Regions from separate parts of the Streptosporangium sp. OZ121 genome, predicted to be linked through region 2. Evidence: riboswitches for the same ligand, from Rfam matches in the RefSeq annotation. Region 2 holds a riboswitch; the other holds the start of a gene.

Region 1 (7,080 bases), on a different contig from region 2:
CTCAGCTCGGCTGCCGACGCAGCCCATGAAATCGGAGGACCGTCTCACGCTGTTGCTCGATGGAACCGATCTCGCAGGGCTGAGCCGGTGCGAACAGGTCGACTTCCTCAAATGCATCGCCTGGTGGTCTGGGCGCCAAGACGTATCCGAGGCGACCGTTGGTGAACTGTCGGAGTTGGCCTGATGGCCAGACGTCCGATCGTGCTCCCTGGCAGCAGAGGTTGAGCCCTTCGGCTTCCAGCCGGCGGCGGAGCTCGAGGAGACAATCCAGCAGATCTTCGCCCTCCACCTCCAGCAGGAGACCGCAGCGCGTGAGGACGAGCCGAGCCGGCACAGCGTCATAGAGCGTGAGGGTCGACGCTGCGATCCTGCCCTCCTGGTCGACAACGTCTAGTTGAAGGATTTCGTTAGGCGATGTCTGCATAGACGATCAGCTTAGGGCTGGCGCCGTCGACTGCCTGGGCGTGCTGTTGCGTCGTCCTCTGTCTCATGTTCTGGCATAGAACGACCTCGTGATCACCTCTCAAACACTCACTGAGCGGGTGAGGGGTATGGCCGAGGCAGGGAAGGGGGCAGGGCGGGGACGCAGCAGCCAGGCGAGGTCCAGGGCCACAAGGCCGAACAGGATGCCGGTTATCGTCAGACGAGTGACCAGGTATGCGCCGGTGACCAGGAAGGCCGGTGCCAGAAGGTGGACGACCGAGGCAAGGATGTAGCCGCTGGTCCGGGACACGCGACCGGCCGCTCGGCGCGACTGGACGGGAGCCGAAGGAAAGGGCGGGAAAGGTCCCGGAGGTCGCGGCGGTTCCTGGAATGCGCTCGGTGTTTCGGCCGGTAGATCGGTGGACACGACGAACAAAATGTCAGAACCCGAGAATGGCGGCAAGACGCCGAAAGTGGCCGGTCATGCGGCCGAGCCTGGATCACCTCTCCGGATCCGGTGCAGAAGAGTGAACGCGACTTCCGGATGACTGGACCGCATCCTTGCGAAGTCACTCCATGGTTCATGGGGGAGGAGAGCCCGCGTCCGTGGAACGGGCAGGTTCCCTCCAGCCGGCCGGGGGCAGCTGGGGGAGGCCGCCTCTGGCATATGCTCGTTGCGCGGTAGCTGTCGGGGGCGGGGCTGGACGCGGTGCCGTCCAACACCTTCTCCCTGTATGACCACGTGCTGGACACCACCGTCATGGTGGGCGCGGTGCCCGAGCGGTTCGCCGGGGCGGCCGATCCGTACTTCGCGATGGCCCGGGGCGCCGAGGGGGTGGCGCCGCTGGAGATGACCAAGTGGTTTGACACCAACTACCACTAGTTCAACCGCAAAGGCAACTATTTGCGGGGGAGCGGTCGGCGTAGCGGCTCATTGAGCGATCGATGCTCTGAGCTGCCAGAACGTCTGGGCAACGGGCCAGATAGGTCCTTGAGCTACATGATCGAGATCGCGTTAGCGGGTCGACCCGCGAGGATTTTCATTACTTGGTCAAGGCAGTCCGCCTGCGGCGGCCTGCGCGCGTCGGGCGGTCGCTGGCCGCGCTGCGGCTCTCCGGCCGGTCGCGGCCAGCGCCGCCCACGCGCATGACCACCGCTACGAAGGACCCGAGACGGTGAAGCTCAACGACGAAAGGGACATCAACTCGGGTATCGCATTCTCAGCTCGTCCATTGCGAGGTCCCAGAAGGACTTGTAACGGTTGGCGCCAGCCAGCCATGGCGCGAGATACCAGGCTTCCCATTCACCTTCAGGAGTTTGGACGTGGGGGTTGAGGAGAACGACTCCATCGTCCCAATACCCGGCCAGAAGGGTGTCGGATACATACTCCCCTCTCGTGTCGCCGGAGACTTGCTCGTGTCCATAGACGAAGTAGAGCTCGTCGGGCACGCTCCATGAGTTCTCGGGCTTGGGTTCTGACCAGCTCTCGGCGACCGAGGGGTCGACGTCACGGAGCCAGCCGACTTCTTCGATACGCAACAGGCAGCAGTCATCGTCGCTGCCCCACCCGTTGGCGAACAGGAGAAACTGCCGGTAACTCTGCGGCAGCTCCACACCCAGCCGCTCTTCAAGCTCGCGGACCTCTGCTTCGGTAGCCGGAGGGCACAGATCGCCGAGTGGACTGACGGCCGGGTGATCAGAACCCTCAGTCACTAGATGCTTTGCAGGAAAGCGTTCAGACCATGCGTACTGGGCACTCATTGTGAAAAAGATATCCCGTTCTGCATCCTCAGGGCGTCAGCGCTCCGCGTCGCTGTCCGGCGCGGCGCGCCCGCCCGCGCCGCACGGACATCGGGACCGGGCATGCAGCCTGGAGGCCGGTCCCGTCCCGCGCCCGCCCGGCGCGGACGGCCGGGCCCCGCCGCCCGCCGCACCAGCCCGCCCGCCGTACCGAACACCGCGCCGACCGTGAACGCACTGCCGCCCGCTTCGACCACCGGCCCAACCGCTACGCGGCCCCTACGGGGTCCTTCGGATTGCGCCGGCCGCTCCGCTCGTGTTCATCAGGAACGCTCGAATGGGGGAGTAACACCTCTGCCGTCCCGCTTCCGATGCGCGGGCCTGGCGGCCCTGTGCTTCGGGTCGGGTTGCCACCGAATGACATGGTGACCAACAGCAAGAGGGACCTATCCCCGCCGCCGTCAGATGTCCCTGGCCTGCCGTAGCCGGTCCAACGTGTCGTTGACCAGGTGACCGAGGTTTCCCAGTTCGTGCGCCATCCGGTGACGTTCGTTGTCCTCCCAAGCCCTGATGGCCGCATCAAGGGTGCCGAACCTATGGGCAGTGATGATGATCTCTTGGCCGTTGACTCGCTTCGTGGCCGCATCGCCCAGGATGACCCAGCCGTACACGGTCACGTCCCCCGAGCGGCCAGGATCAGGTCGACCACCTTTTCCGGATGTTCCTGCCTGACTGTCTGAAGGTCGGCACCGTTGCGGATGGACACCAGGTAGCAGCCCGAGCGCGGACCCATGGTCACCGTGGCTTCGCACCAACCCTGCGGACCTTTCACGGTCAGCTCCGGCGGGTGTCGCTCCATCCACGATCGGAGCGGAGGCTGGTCGGGCCAGGCCACCGCGCTGTTGGCGAACAGCCCCAGGCTGATCGTGTGATGACGGTGAGCACGGATTCCCCGCTCGATGAGAAGTCGTTGCACGACGGCCAGAGCCCTGTCGTGGCTCTCCACCGTCGCCTCGTCAACGACAGGCGGGACGGCTCTACAGTTGTCCATGGGTCGCACCTCTCTGTGCGATCAAGGAACCCGTACGGCGTGACCGCGCCTGCGGGTTCCGCTTTTTCACGGTCCTCCCATGACAGCGCCCCACCAGCACGCGGAGATAGGGCGGGACAGGGGAGACCAGGGGAGAGAAGAGGAGTAAGAGGCTCAGCGGAAGGGGAATAGGGGAGACTGAGGGAGAGACGCAGACCCCTATCTCCAGAGGTAACGCGATGCGCGACGTTCCAGCTTGGGCGCGACGGCTACGCGCCGAACGGCGTAACCGGCTGTGGACTCAGCGGGAAATGGCCCGAGCGTTGACCGATCTGGCCGACGAACGCACGCGTAGCCGTATGCCGGGACGGGATTCCGTCACCCGCATGATCAAAGACTGGGAAGCGGGTAGGCATAAGCCGAGGGATCCATACCGGCTGCTTTACTGCCGAGCTTTCGACCTGGACGAGAATGAACTGTTCAGCGTGGAAAGCACGTCACGCACCGAGTCGGAGGATGATGTGCTACGCAGAGAATTTCTCGGTGCGTCCGTGGCGACTGTAAGCATTGCCGCTATTCCCGTACCGTTTGAGAGTCTTCCTCAGGGGCGACGCGTCAATGATGAGCTTGTCGTTTCGCTTCGCAAGCGCATTGCGCGGCTACGTCGAATCGACGACTATCTAGGTGGCGCCGAAACCTATCCTCTCTATGCTGCCGAGCTTGAGAGAACGAGCACACTCGTCAACGAGGCCAGTTATACACAGAAGACGGGAAGAGCGCTTCTAAGCGTGGTCAGCGAGCAAGCACAACAGGCGGGATGGGCTGCCTTCGACGCGGGATGGGCCAAGAAAGCGAGGCAGCTTTTCAAGAAAAGCCTGTCGGCCGCCACTGATGCCGGGGACACCGCCCTTCTTGCCAACTCGCTGGCGTTCCTGGCCTATCAGAAAGTGAGCTACGGCTCTCCGGGGATTCAGGAAGCGGATGCTTCGTGCCGGGTAGCGGAGCGAGGGACTCCCCCTGCGGTCAGGGCACTCCTGCTGGAGCGGGCGGCATGGGCTTACGCGTCTGAAGGGCAGAGATACCAGGTTGAGGTCGAAAGAGCCCTTGAAGAGGCCGGTAGGGCCCTTGAAGAGAGCAGTGGTGAGCCGAATCCAGATTGGGCACTCTGGGTTGACCGGCTCGAACTTCAGATCATGACGGGACGGTGCTGGGTCGCGCTGAATCAGCCCGTTAAGGCTATTGCCGTTCTTGAGGATGCCCTCTCGAAGTACGAGGACACCCGCGCCCGAGACAAGTCTCTCTATACGACTTGGCTTTCGGAAGCGTATCTAGACGCCGGGGAGATCGAACGCGCATCCGCCGCCCTGAGTCAGTCGCTGAGCCTCTCCATGGATGTCGCGTCAATTCGTCCACGCCAGCGCGTCAGTGCCGTTCTTGAGCGACTTGAGGATCACAGATCGCTGCCATCCGTCGCCGAACTTTTCGACCGCATGGCTACGCCGTCGTCTTGCTCAGCCATTCCAAGTACGGAGCCGACCCACCGTCAATCGATGTGAAGGTCACTTCAGGGTTGTTCCACGGGTGCTCGGATAGCAAATGCGCCTCCAAGTCCGGGTAGCGCTCCGCAGTCGTCCTCAGGAAGATCTGCCACTCTTCCCCTTCTCCCATTTTTCCCTCATGCCAGAAAACAGATTGCGCAGGCCCGAAGACTTGGCCCGATGCCGCCAATTTCGCGCGGACGGCAGATCTGAGGAGATTCATCGCCGCATCACGGCTGTCCACTGTGGTCGAAACCTGAAGGTAGTCAGTCATGCGGCCAAGCCTAGATCACTTCCCCAGATCCGGTACAGAAGAGTGAAGGGGGCTTCAGGACGACTGAAACACATCCCCATGAAGTCACCCCATTTCAGGATGAGTTTGTTCTTTGGTGATCTCGCGGGCAGTGGCGATGCGTTGCCGAAGTCAGTTGAGCCCAGAAGGGTTCGCCGTGCCGGTGGCCGCTTCCGGATAGCACCTCTCAGACGGGGTGATGCCGGTCTTCGGCAGGATCGGGCAGACCCAGAAGGCTACCTCTACTGCTGGCCTGCCGCTGGCCGGCTCGGTCTGGAGACAGGGGCGGGTTATGCTCGTGGTGCGGTTGGTTCTTCCGGTGTCGTGTTGGTGTCGGGAGTCGTAAGAGGGAACCCGGTGTGATTCCGGGACTGCCCCGCAGCGGTGAGTGGGAACGAACGCCGTCATCGGCACTGGACGCTTGTGCGTCTGGGAAGCGACGGTCAGTAGGAATTGTGTGTGGTGCCCGCGAGTCCGAAGACCTGCCAGTCGCCCGTGCGCCGTCCGGTGTGCGGTGATCCGTGGCCTCGTGGGAGGGCCTGGGATGCGTCTTTCCCGGATGGGTCCTGCGCGTGGCCGTGGGTCGGCATGGCATGAGCCGAGGGAAGGACGCCATGAGTCAGGTCACCACGACCGTTTTGGGTTACCCCCGTATCGGGGGCCGTCGCGAGTTGAAGCGGGCGACGGAGGATTACTGGGCCGGGCGCACAGATGCCGCCGGGTTGCAGGAGACGGCCGCCGGGTTGCGCGAGCGGGTGTGGCGGGAGCTGTCGGGGGCGGGGCTGGATGCGGTGCCGTCCAACACCTTCTCCCTGTATGACCACGTGCTGGACGCGATCGCGCTGGTGGGCGCGGTGCCCGAGCGGTTCTCCGGGGTCGCGGATCCGTACTTCGCGATGGCCCGGGGTGCCGAGGGGGTGGCGCCGCTGGAGATGACCAAGTGGTTCGACACCAACTACCACTAGTTCAACCGCAAAGGCAACTATTTGCGGGGGAGCGGTCGGCGTAGCGGCTCATTGAGCGATCGATGCTCTGAGCTGCCAGAACGTCTGGGCAACGGGCCAGATAGGTCCTTGAGCTACATGATCGAGATCGCGTTAGCGGGTCGACCCGCGAGGATTTTCATTACTTGGTCAAGGCGTCGGCGTAAACGCCGCCGCACCTACGCAGTCCTCTCTGTGCGAGCTGCGGCTTTTAGGTTGATCTCACGCAGGCTTTTACCTGCACTAAGCCTGACCAGATAATTATTCTAGACGGGCGGCTATCCGGGATCCACCATGGTTTACGCTTTTTATCAGTACATGCCTCTAGCGGGGACTCAGCTCTGGGGTGAGCGCGACGAACCCTGCAAACCAAAGAGCTAGGGGAAAGGTTGTTATTCCAATGGGGAGCTCCAGATTTGATCTCTGGTCCTAAACTTTCTGCTTTTATATGAAGGAGGCAGATAGAAAGATCTCAGGAGGCTGGTTTTTGAGGCTCTGTTGGCGGGGTCTCCGAAGCCGACACCTGTGATGCTTCCAACGTTACATCAGGGTATGCGCTTTTGAGGGTGGCAACTTCGGCATTTATCTGAGTCCTGAACTTTTCAATATCCATTACGCGTCGAGCAACGCGAACCGTTTGGTAGCTGTATCGAAATAGGAGGGTTGCTAGTGGTATATACATAACAGCATCAAGCAGGTTTAGTGCATTTACCCATGGGTCGGTTATTAGGCCAATGGTCGTTATCGTATTAATGCCTAGCATGGCGTTAATAATAAAGGATAATATAAAGCCAGGAATGCCGATAAGTAGCCATATCGCATTTAATACTAAGATGCGATAGCCGATAAAGGCGATGAATTTGAGTGGGTCTTTTTTGTACTCCTCCGCTTCCTTGAGGTCCTTCTCAAGAATCCCGCGCCTGATGTTCGACTGGATGGAGCTGCGCCTTGCGCGCCACCGCTGAATCTTGACTGTGATAAAAGGAGAAAGTATGGATATTGGTATCGACACAAGGGCGCCGAGCAGAAAGAAGGTAAAGTCATTCATTTTCGATACCTCACGGATTCAACCTA
Region 2 (7,080 bases):
CGAGCTGGCGGTACGCCGTGTCGCGGCACCCGAACTCTCCCTGCGACAGCTTCGCCGCATCGTCTACGGGTAGCGGACGGCGGCACCCCGATCGTTCATGGACAAGGAGCGGATACATGTGCGGAATCGTGGCCTACGTAGGGCCCAAGGACGCGGCACCCATCCTGCTGGAGGGCCTGCAGCGTCTTGAGTACCGGGGCTACGACTCGGCCGGGGTGGTGATATCCAACAAGGGCCTCAAGATGCGCAAGGTCAAGGGCCGGGTGGCCGACCTGGCCGCGGTCGTGCCCGCGCGGTTCAAGGGCGGCCTGGGCATCGGCCACACCCGCTGGGCCACCCACGGCGCGCCCAGCGACGTCAACGCCCACCCGCACCTGTCCACCGACGAGCGCATCGGCGTCGTGCACAACGGCATCATCGAGAACGCCGACGAGCTGCGCGCCAAGCTGGAGGCCGACGGGGCGATCTTCCTGTCGGAGACCGACACCGAGGTGCTGTCGCACCTGATCGCCCGCACGGTCAAGGAGGCCGACTCGCTGGAGGAGGCCGTGCGGACCGCGCTCAAGCGGGTCGTCGGCACGTACGGGATCGCGGTGATCGACTCCGAGCGTCCCGGCGAGGTGGTCGTGGCGCGCAACGGCAGCCCCATCGTGCTGGGCATCGGGGAGAAGGAGATGTTCGCCGCGTCCGACGTCGCCGCGCTGGTCCGCTACACCCGCCAGGTGGTGCACCTGGAGGACGGCGAGATCGCCGTGCTGAGGGCCGACGGGTTCAACACCTTCGCCAGTGACGCGCGGGAGACGGCCAAGGAGACGCTGACCGTCGACTGGGAGGCCGGGCACTACGACACCGGCGGCTACGAGCACTACCTGCTCAAGGAGATCTCCGAGCAGCCCGACACGGTGGCCAGGACGCTGCGCGGGCGGCTGGACGACCGCTTCCACATCGCCCACCTGGGCGGTCTCAACATGGACGCGCGGGAGACCCGCTCGTTCCGCCGGGTGAAGATCATCGGCTGCGGGTCCGCGTACTACTCGGGCCAGATCGGCGCGCAGCTCATCGAGGAGCTGGCGCGCATCCCGGCCGACGCGGAGCCGGCCAGCGAGTTCCGCTACCGCAGCCCGGTGGTGGAGGCCGACACCCTCTACGTGGCGATCAGCCAGTCGGGGGAGACCTACGACACCCTCGCCGCCGTGCAGGAGCTCAAGCGCAAGGGCGGCAGGGTGCTCGGCATCGTCAACACCGTGGGCAGCGCGATCGCCCGCGAGTGCGACGGCGGCGTCTACCTGCACGCGGGTCCGGAGGTCTCGGTGGCGAGCACCAAGGCGTTCACCTCGACCGCCGTGGCCTTCGCGCTGCTCGCGCTGCACCTGGGCCGGGTGCGTGACCTGTCTCCCGCCGACGGCCGCAGGGTCTGCGACGGCCTGCGGAGGCTGCCGGACCAGATCAAGGAGATCCTGGCGCTGGAGCCGCAGATCAAGGAGCTGGCGGGCAAGTACGCCGAGTCGCCGAGCATGATGTTCGTGGGCCGGGTCAGGGGTTACCCGGTGGCCCGCGAGGGCGCGCAGAAGCTCAAGGAGATCTCGTACGTGCACGCCGAGGCGTACCCGGCGAGCGAGCTCAAGCACGGGCCGCTGGCGCTGATCGGCCCGGACATGCCGACGGTGGCGATCGTCCCCGACGACGAGCTGCTGGACAAGAACCTCACCACGCTGGGCGAGATCCGCGCCCGGGGCGGCCGGGTGCTCATGGTGGGCCACCGCACGGCCGACCCCAAGCTGGCCGACGACTGCGTCGTGGTGCCCAAGAACGAGACCGAGCTGGACCCGATCCTGCTGTCGATCCCGCTCCAGCTCTTCGCCTACCACGCCGCCGTGGCGCTGGGCAGGGACGTCGACAAGCCCAGGAACCTGGCCAAGAGCGTCACGGTGGAGTGAGACCCCGGCCCCTTCGGTCCCCGCTCTCTCTGGCCCTCTGCCTTCGCGTCCCCGTCCCCGGCCTGCCGGGGACGGGGACGCGCTTTGCCGAACCCCCGCGAGACGGTCGTCTCCGATATCCGGATTTATGGTGTCTTTTCCGGTGATCCGTGCCCGAAGGTGGATCACCGGAAGTTCCGGCATACCCCACTTCATCACAGAAAGTGAGTGGAAAGTAACCTATGGTATAGGGGGTTCTTGGGGGAAGGGGCGCTTATGCGCCGTAGGGGGTTTTTCGCACTGGCGGCGGGGGCCGTGGTCGCCGCGGGGTGCGGCGTGGACGGCGGCGCCGATCCGGAGGTGAAGCGCCTGTTCCTTCTCGAGCCGACCGCCGACGGCCACGGCTGGGACAGGATCGCGGGCAGGCTGGCGACCGTCCTGGTCCAGTCGGGACTGGCGCGCACCGCCATGGCCGTCGAGCGGGCGGGGGCACTGGGCTCCGCCCCGCGCGACGCGTTCGGCGCCTTCCGCGGACCCTTCGCGCGCGAGGGCAGGCTGCTCGTCACCGCGATGCCGATGGTGGCCGCCGCGGAGATCGCCAACACCACGGCCGTGGTGAACGCCGCCACCCCCATCGCCCGCCTGGTCGGCGACTGGGCGGTCCTGGTGGTCTCCTCCGGCTCCCGCCTGCGCACCTTCGAGGACTTCGTCGCGCGGCTGCGGCACGATCCGGCGGGGCTGACGGTCGGCGGCCGGTCGGAGGGCGGCTCCGACCACGTGCTCTACGGCATGATCGGCAAGTGTCTGGGGGTGGACACCCGGCTGCTGGAGTACGCCGGATACCTCGCCCCCGAGGACGCCGCCGAGGCGCTCCACGTCGGCCGGGTGGCGGCCCTGCTGGGATCGGCGCGCGCCCTGCGGCCCGAGATCGCCGCGGGCCGCCTGCGGCCCCTGGTGGTCTCCTCCGGCGGCCGGATCGACGGGATCGACGCGCCGACGCTCATGGAGGTCGACGTCCGCCTGGAGTACAGCGACTGGTGCGGCCTGCTGGGCCCCAAGGGCATGAGCGAGGGGGACCGGGACGCCGCGATCGCCTTGTGTGACAGGATCGACGCCGCGCCGCGCTGGCGTGCCCTGTGCGCGTCCCACGGCTGGAGCCGGGTCTACCTCAGCGGTGACGAGTTCCGCCAGTGGCTCTCCACCGAGACGGGCCGTACTCGCGGCGTGCTCCACGAGCTCGGACTGCTGAAGTCCTCCGACACAACCTGTTGGGGTAGTTGCGTCCGACGCCCCTAGATGTAGGATCCTGCTCGTTGCTGGTTCGCCCCGCGAGGGGCGAGGCAAGAGGGAACCCGGTGAGATTCCGGGACTGCCCCGCAGCGGTGAACGGGAACGAAAGCCGTTATCGAGCACTGGGTGAGCCATGCCTGGGAAGCGACGGCCGGTAGGTGTGTGCGATGCGCCCGTGAGTCCGAAGACCTGCCGGTGACGTGAATGTCCAGGGCCTCGTGGGAGGGCCCGCGGAACGAGGCGATCCGGCGTGCCCGGGATCGCTCGCGGACGCGTGCCCATCCGGCGGAGCCGTACGGGGAAGTCCGATCGAGCGAGGGGCACTACGTGACACAGGCATTGGCGGAGACCGCGGCGGGGACCACGGCGGGGACCGCGGCGGACGACCGCAGGCTGGCCATCGACGAGGCGGCCGCCCGGGTGATCACCGACCCCGAGAACTCCAGGGTCGCCGCCGCGATGCTGGCCGAGCTGATCGCCGACGAGGCCGCCGAGCACGGCGTCCGCGACTTCTCCGAGTCCATCGCCGCGACCCACGAGGCGGGGTTGATCCAGGACGGGCTCGCGGAGTTCGTGGCCGCCCACGCCGGGGTCCTGGACGCGCTGGCCGATCCGGAGGCCGACGCCAGGTTCGAGTACTTCGGGCTGCGCACCGTCTACGACCGCTACCTGCTGCGCCACCCGAGGACCCGCAAGGTCCTGGAGCGCCCGCAGCACTTCTTCCTCCGGGTGGCCTGCGGCCTGTCCGAGACCGTCGAGGAGGCCGCCGAGCTGTACGCGCTCATGGCCACCCTGTCCTACCTGCCCAGCTCGCCCACGCTGTTCAACTCCGGCTCCCGCAGGCCCCAGCTCTCCTCGTGCTTCCTGCTCGACTCGCCCCGCGACGAGCTGGAGTCCATCTACGAGCGCTACGGGCAGGTCGCGCGGCTGTCGAAGTACGCGGGGGGCATCGGGATCGCCTGGACCAGGGTCCGCTCGCGGGGCTCGCTGATCCGCGGCACCAACGGCCACTCCAACGGCATCGTGCCCTGGCTGCGCACGCTCGACTCCAGCGTGGCCGCGGTCAACCAGGGCGGACGGCGCAAGGGCGCGGCCTGCGTCTACCTGGAGCCCTGGCACGCCGACGTCGAGGAGTTCCTGGAACTGCGCGACAACACCGGCGAGGAGGCCCGCCGCACGCACAACCTGAACCTGGCCAACTGGATCCCCGACGAGTTCATGCGCCGGGTCGAGGCCGACGGCGTCTGGTCGCTGTTCGACCCCAAGGAGGTCCCGCACCTCACCGACCTGTACGGCGCCGCGTTCGACGACGCCTACCGGGCCGCCGAGGCCGAGGGCCGCTTCACCCGGCAGATCCCCGCCCGCACCCTGTACGGGCGGATGATGCGCACGCTCGCCCAGACCGGCAACGGCTGGATGACCTTCAAGGACGCGGCCAACCGGACCTCCAACCAGACGGCCAGGCCCCAGAACGTCATCCACCTGTCGAACCTCTGCACCGAGATCCTCGAGGTCACCGGCGACGCGGAGACCGCCGTCTGCAACCTCGGCTCGATCAACCTCGCCGCCCACCTGTCGGCGGACGCCGGGGAGGCCGTCGACTGGGCGCGGCTGCGCGCGACCGTCCGTACCGCCGTGCGGTTCCTCGACCGCACCATCGACCTGGGCTTCTACCCGACCCCCGAGGCGGAGGCGGCCAACCGGAAGTGGCGCCCGATCGGGCTCGGCGTGATGGGCCTGGCCGACGTGCTGTTCACGCTGCGGCTGCCGTTCGACTCGCCGCGCGCCCTGGAGCTGTCCACCAGGATCTCCGAGGAGATCGCGCTCGCCGCCTACCGGACCTCCTCCGACCTGGCCGTGGAGCGGGGCCGCCACCCGTCGTACGAGGAGACCAGGGCCGCCGCGGGGGTGCTCCATCCCGACCACTACGGGGCGGCGGGGTCGGCGGAGTGGGCCGAGCTCAGGGAGCGGATCGCCGGGACCGGCCTGCGCAACTCGCTGATGATCGCGATCGCGCCGACGGCCACGATCGCCTCCATCGCGGGCTGCTACGAGTGCATCGAGCCGCAGGTCTCCAACGTCTTCAAGCGCGAGACCCTCTCGGGGGAGTTCCTCCAGGTCAACCGCTATCTCGTCCGCGATCTCCAGGCCCGCGGCCTGTGGACCCCGCTGATCCGCGACGCGATCAAGCGCGCCGACGGCTCCGTCCAGGACATCCCGGAGATCCCCGCCGACCTGAAGGCGCTCTACCGGACCGCCTGGGAGCTGCCGCAGAAGGCGCTGATCGACCTGGCCGCCGCGCGCACCCCGTACATCGACCAGTCGCAGTCGCTGAACCTCTTCATGGCCACGCCGACCATCGGCAAGCTCTCCTCGATGTACGCCTACGCGTGGAAGTCGGGCCTCAAGACCACCTACTACCTGCGCTCGCGCCCGGCCACCCGGATCGCGCAGGCCACCGTGGCGGCGCCGGTCGCGCGGGCCGTCCCCGACCCCGAGGCGATCGCCTGCTCCCTGGAGAACCCCGAGTACTGCGACGCCTGCCAGTAGCCGCCCCGGTTCCTCGAAAAGGGTCTCCCGAAAGCTCCCAGAAAGGCATTCACCCGATGTTGCTCGACCCCGGCATGGATCTCACCCTGCGGCCGATGCGCTACCCCGAGTTCTACGAGCGCTACCGGGCCGCGATCCGCAACACCTGGACCGTCGAGGAGGTGGACCTCACCTCCGACCTGGCCGACCTGGCGAGGATGACGCCCGAGGAGCGCCACCTGATCAACCGCCTCGTGGCGTTCTTCGCCACCGGTGACTCGATCGTGGCCAACAACCTCGTCCTCAACCTCTACCAGCACCTCAACGCCCCCGAGGCGCGCCTGTATCTCAGCAGGCAGCTGTTCGAGGAGGCGGTGCACGTCCAGTTCTACTTGACCCTGCTGGACACCTACCTGCCCGATCCGGACGAGCGGGTCAAGGCCTTCGCCGCTGTCGAGCACATCCCCTCGATCCGGGACAAGGCGGAGTTCTGCTTCCGCTGGATCGACTCGCTCGGCGGGCTGACCCGGCTGGAGACGCGGGAGGACCGGCGGGCGTTCCTGCTCAACCTGATCTGCTTCGCGGCGTGCATCGAGGGGCTGTTCTTCTACGGGGCCTTCGCCTACGTCTACTGGTTCCGCTCCAGGGGCCTGCTCAGCGGCCTGGCCACCGGGACGAACTGGGTGTTCCGCGACGAGTCCATGCACATGGAGTTCGCGTTCGGCGTCGTGGAGACCGTACGGGCCGAGGAACCGGACCTGTTCGACGACAAGCTCGCCGAGCAGGTCACCCGGATGATCGAGGAGGCGGTGGCCGCCGAGCTGGCCTTCGCGGCCGACCTGTGCGGCGACGGCCTGCTCGGGATGAGCGTGGACCAGATGCGCCGGTACCTGGAGTACGTGGCCGACCAGCGTCTGGTCAGGCTGAGGATGCCCGCCAGGTACGGCACGGCCAACCCGTTCGCGTTCATGGAGTTGCAGGACGTGCAGGAGCTGGCCAACTTCTTCGAACGGCGGGTTTCGGCCTACCAGATAGCCGTCGAAGGGAATGTCACATTCGACGAATCCTTCTGATTAGCTGGTGATCCAGGGAAGAGCACGACGAGGATGAAAGACGTCGAGGAGGACGCCTCAAGTGTCCGGCTGGATCATGATGATTGTCTCCGTGGCGGCCGCCGTCGTGGCGGTGGAGGTGGTGCGGCGGGTGCTGCGCTCGCGGCTGATCGGTGAGAAATGGACTCTCGCCGGTCCGCTCGTGCGCCGCTGCACCTGGCCGGGGTTCGCCACGGCCGCCGTGGCGACGGCCCGCACCATCTACGAACCGGATATGGCGACGGCCTCGGTCG

The links. Region 2 has a riboswitch for cobalamin ahead of ACTOQ1_RS00355 (ribonucleoside-diphosphate reductase subunit alpha). Riboswitches for the same ligand answer to the same signal wherever they lie in the genome.
Region 1: it holds a riboswitch for cobalamin, as region 2 does, so the genes downstream of both, ACTOQ1_RS41145 (hypothetical protein) here and ACTOQ1_RS00355 (ribonucleoside-diphosphate reductase subunit alpha) in region 2, are expected to answer to the same signal.

What each region holds. Positions count from the first base shown of each region.
Region 1 covers NZ_JBPXMC010000048.1:7,090-14,169, forward strand. Annotated here, with positions in the region: partial or broken gene ACTOQ1_RS41115 (hypothetical protein) at 1,109-1,303, shown strand; gene ACTOQ1_RS41120 (SMI1/KNR4 family protein) at 1,624-2,184, opposite strand; gene ACTOQ1_RS41125 (hypothetical protein) at 2,625-2,834, opposite strand; gene ACTOQ1_RS41130 (hypothetical protein) at 2,837-3,214, opposite strand; gene ACTOQ1_RS41135 (hypothetical protein) at 3,580-4,749, shown strand; gene cutA (divalent-cation tolerance protein CutA) at 4,688-5,005, opposite strand; cobalamin riboswitch at 5,315-5,527, shown strand; gene ACTOQ1_RS41145 (hypothetical protein) at 5,638-5,988, shown strand; gene ACTOQ1_RS41150 (hypothetical protein) at 6,479-7,054, opposite strand.
Region 2 covers NZ_JBPXMC010000001.1:80,935-88,014, reverse strand. Annotated here, with positions in the region: gene ACTOQ1_RS00370 (hypothetical protein) at 1-73, shown strand, start outside; gene glmS (glutamine--fructose-6-phosphate transaminase (isomerizing)) at 117-1,937, shown strand; gene ACTOQ1_RS00360 (tripartite tricarboxylate transporter substrate-binding protein) at 2,193-3,212, shown strand; cobalamin riboswitch at 3,217-3,417, shown strand; gene ACTOQ1_RS00355 (ribonucleoside-diphosphate reductase subunit alpha) at 3,534-5,756, shown strand; gene ACTOQ1_RS00350 (ribonucleotide-diphosphate reductase subunit beta) at 5,813-6,808, shown strand; gene ACTOQ1_RS00345 (mechanosensitive ion channel family protein) at 6,870-7,080, shown strand, end outside.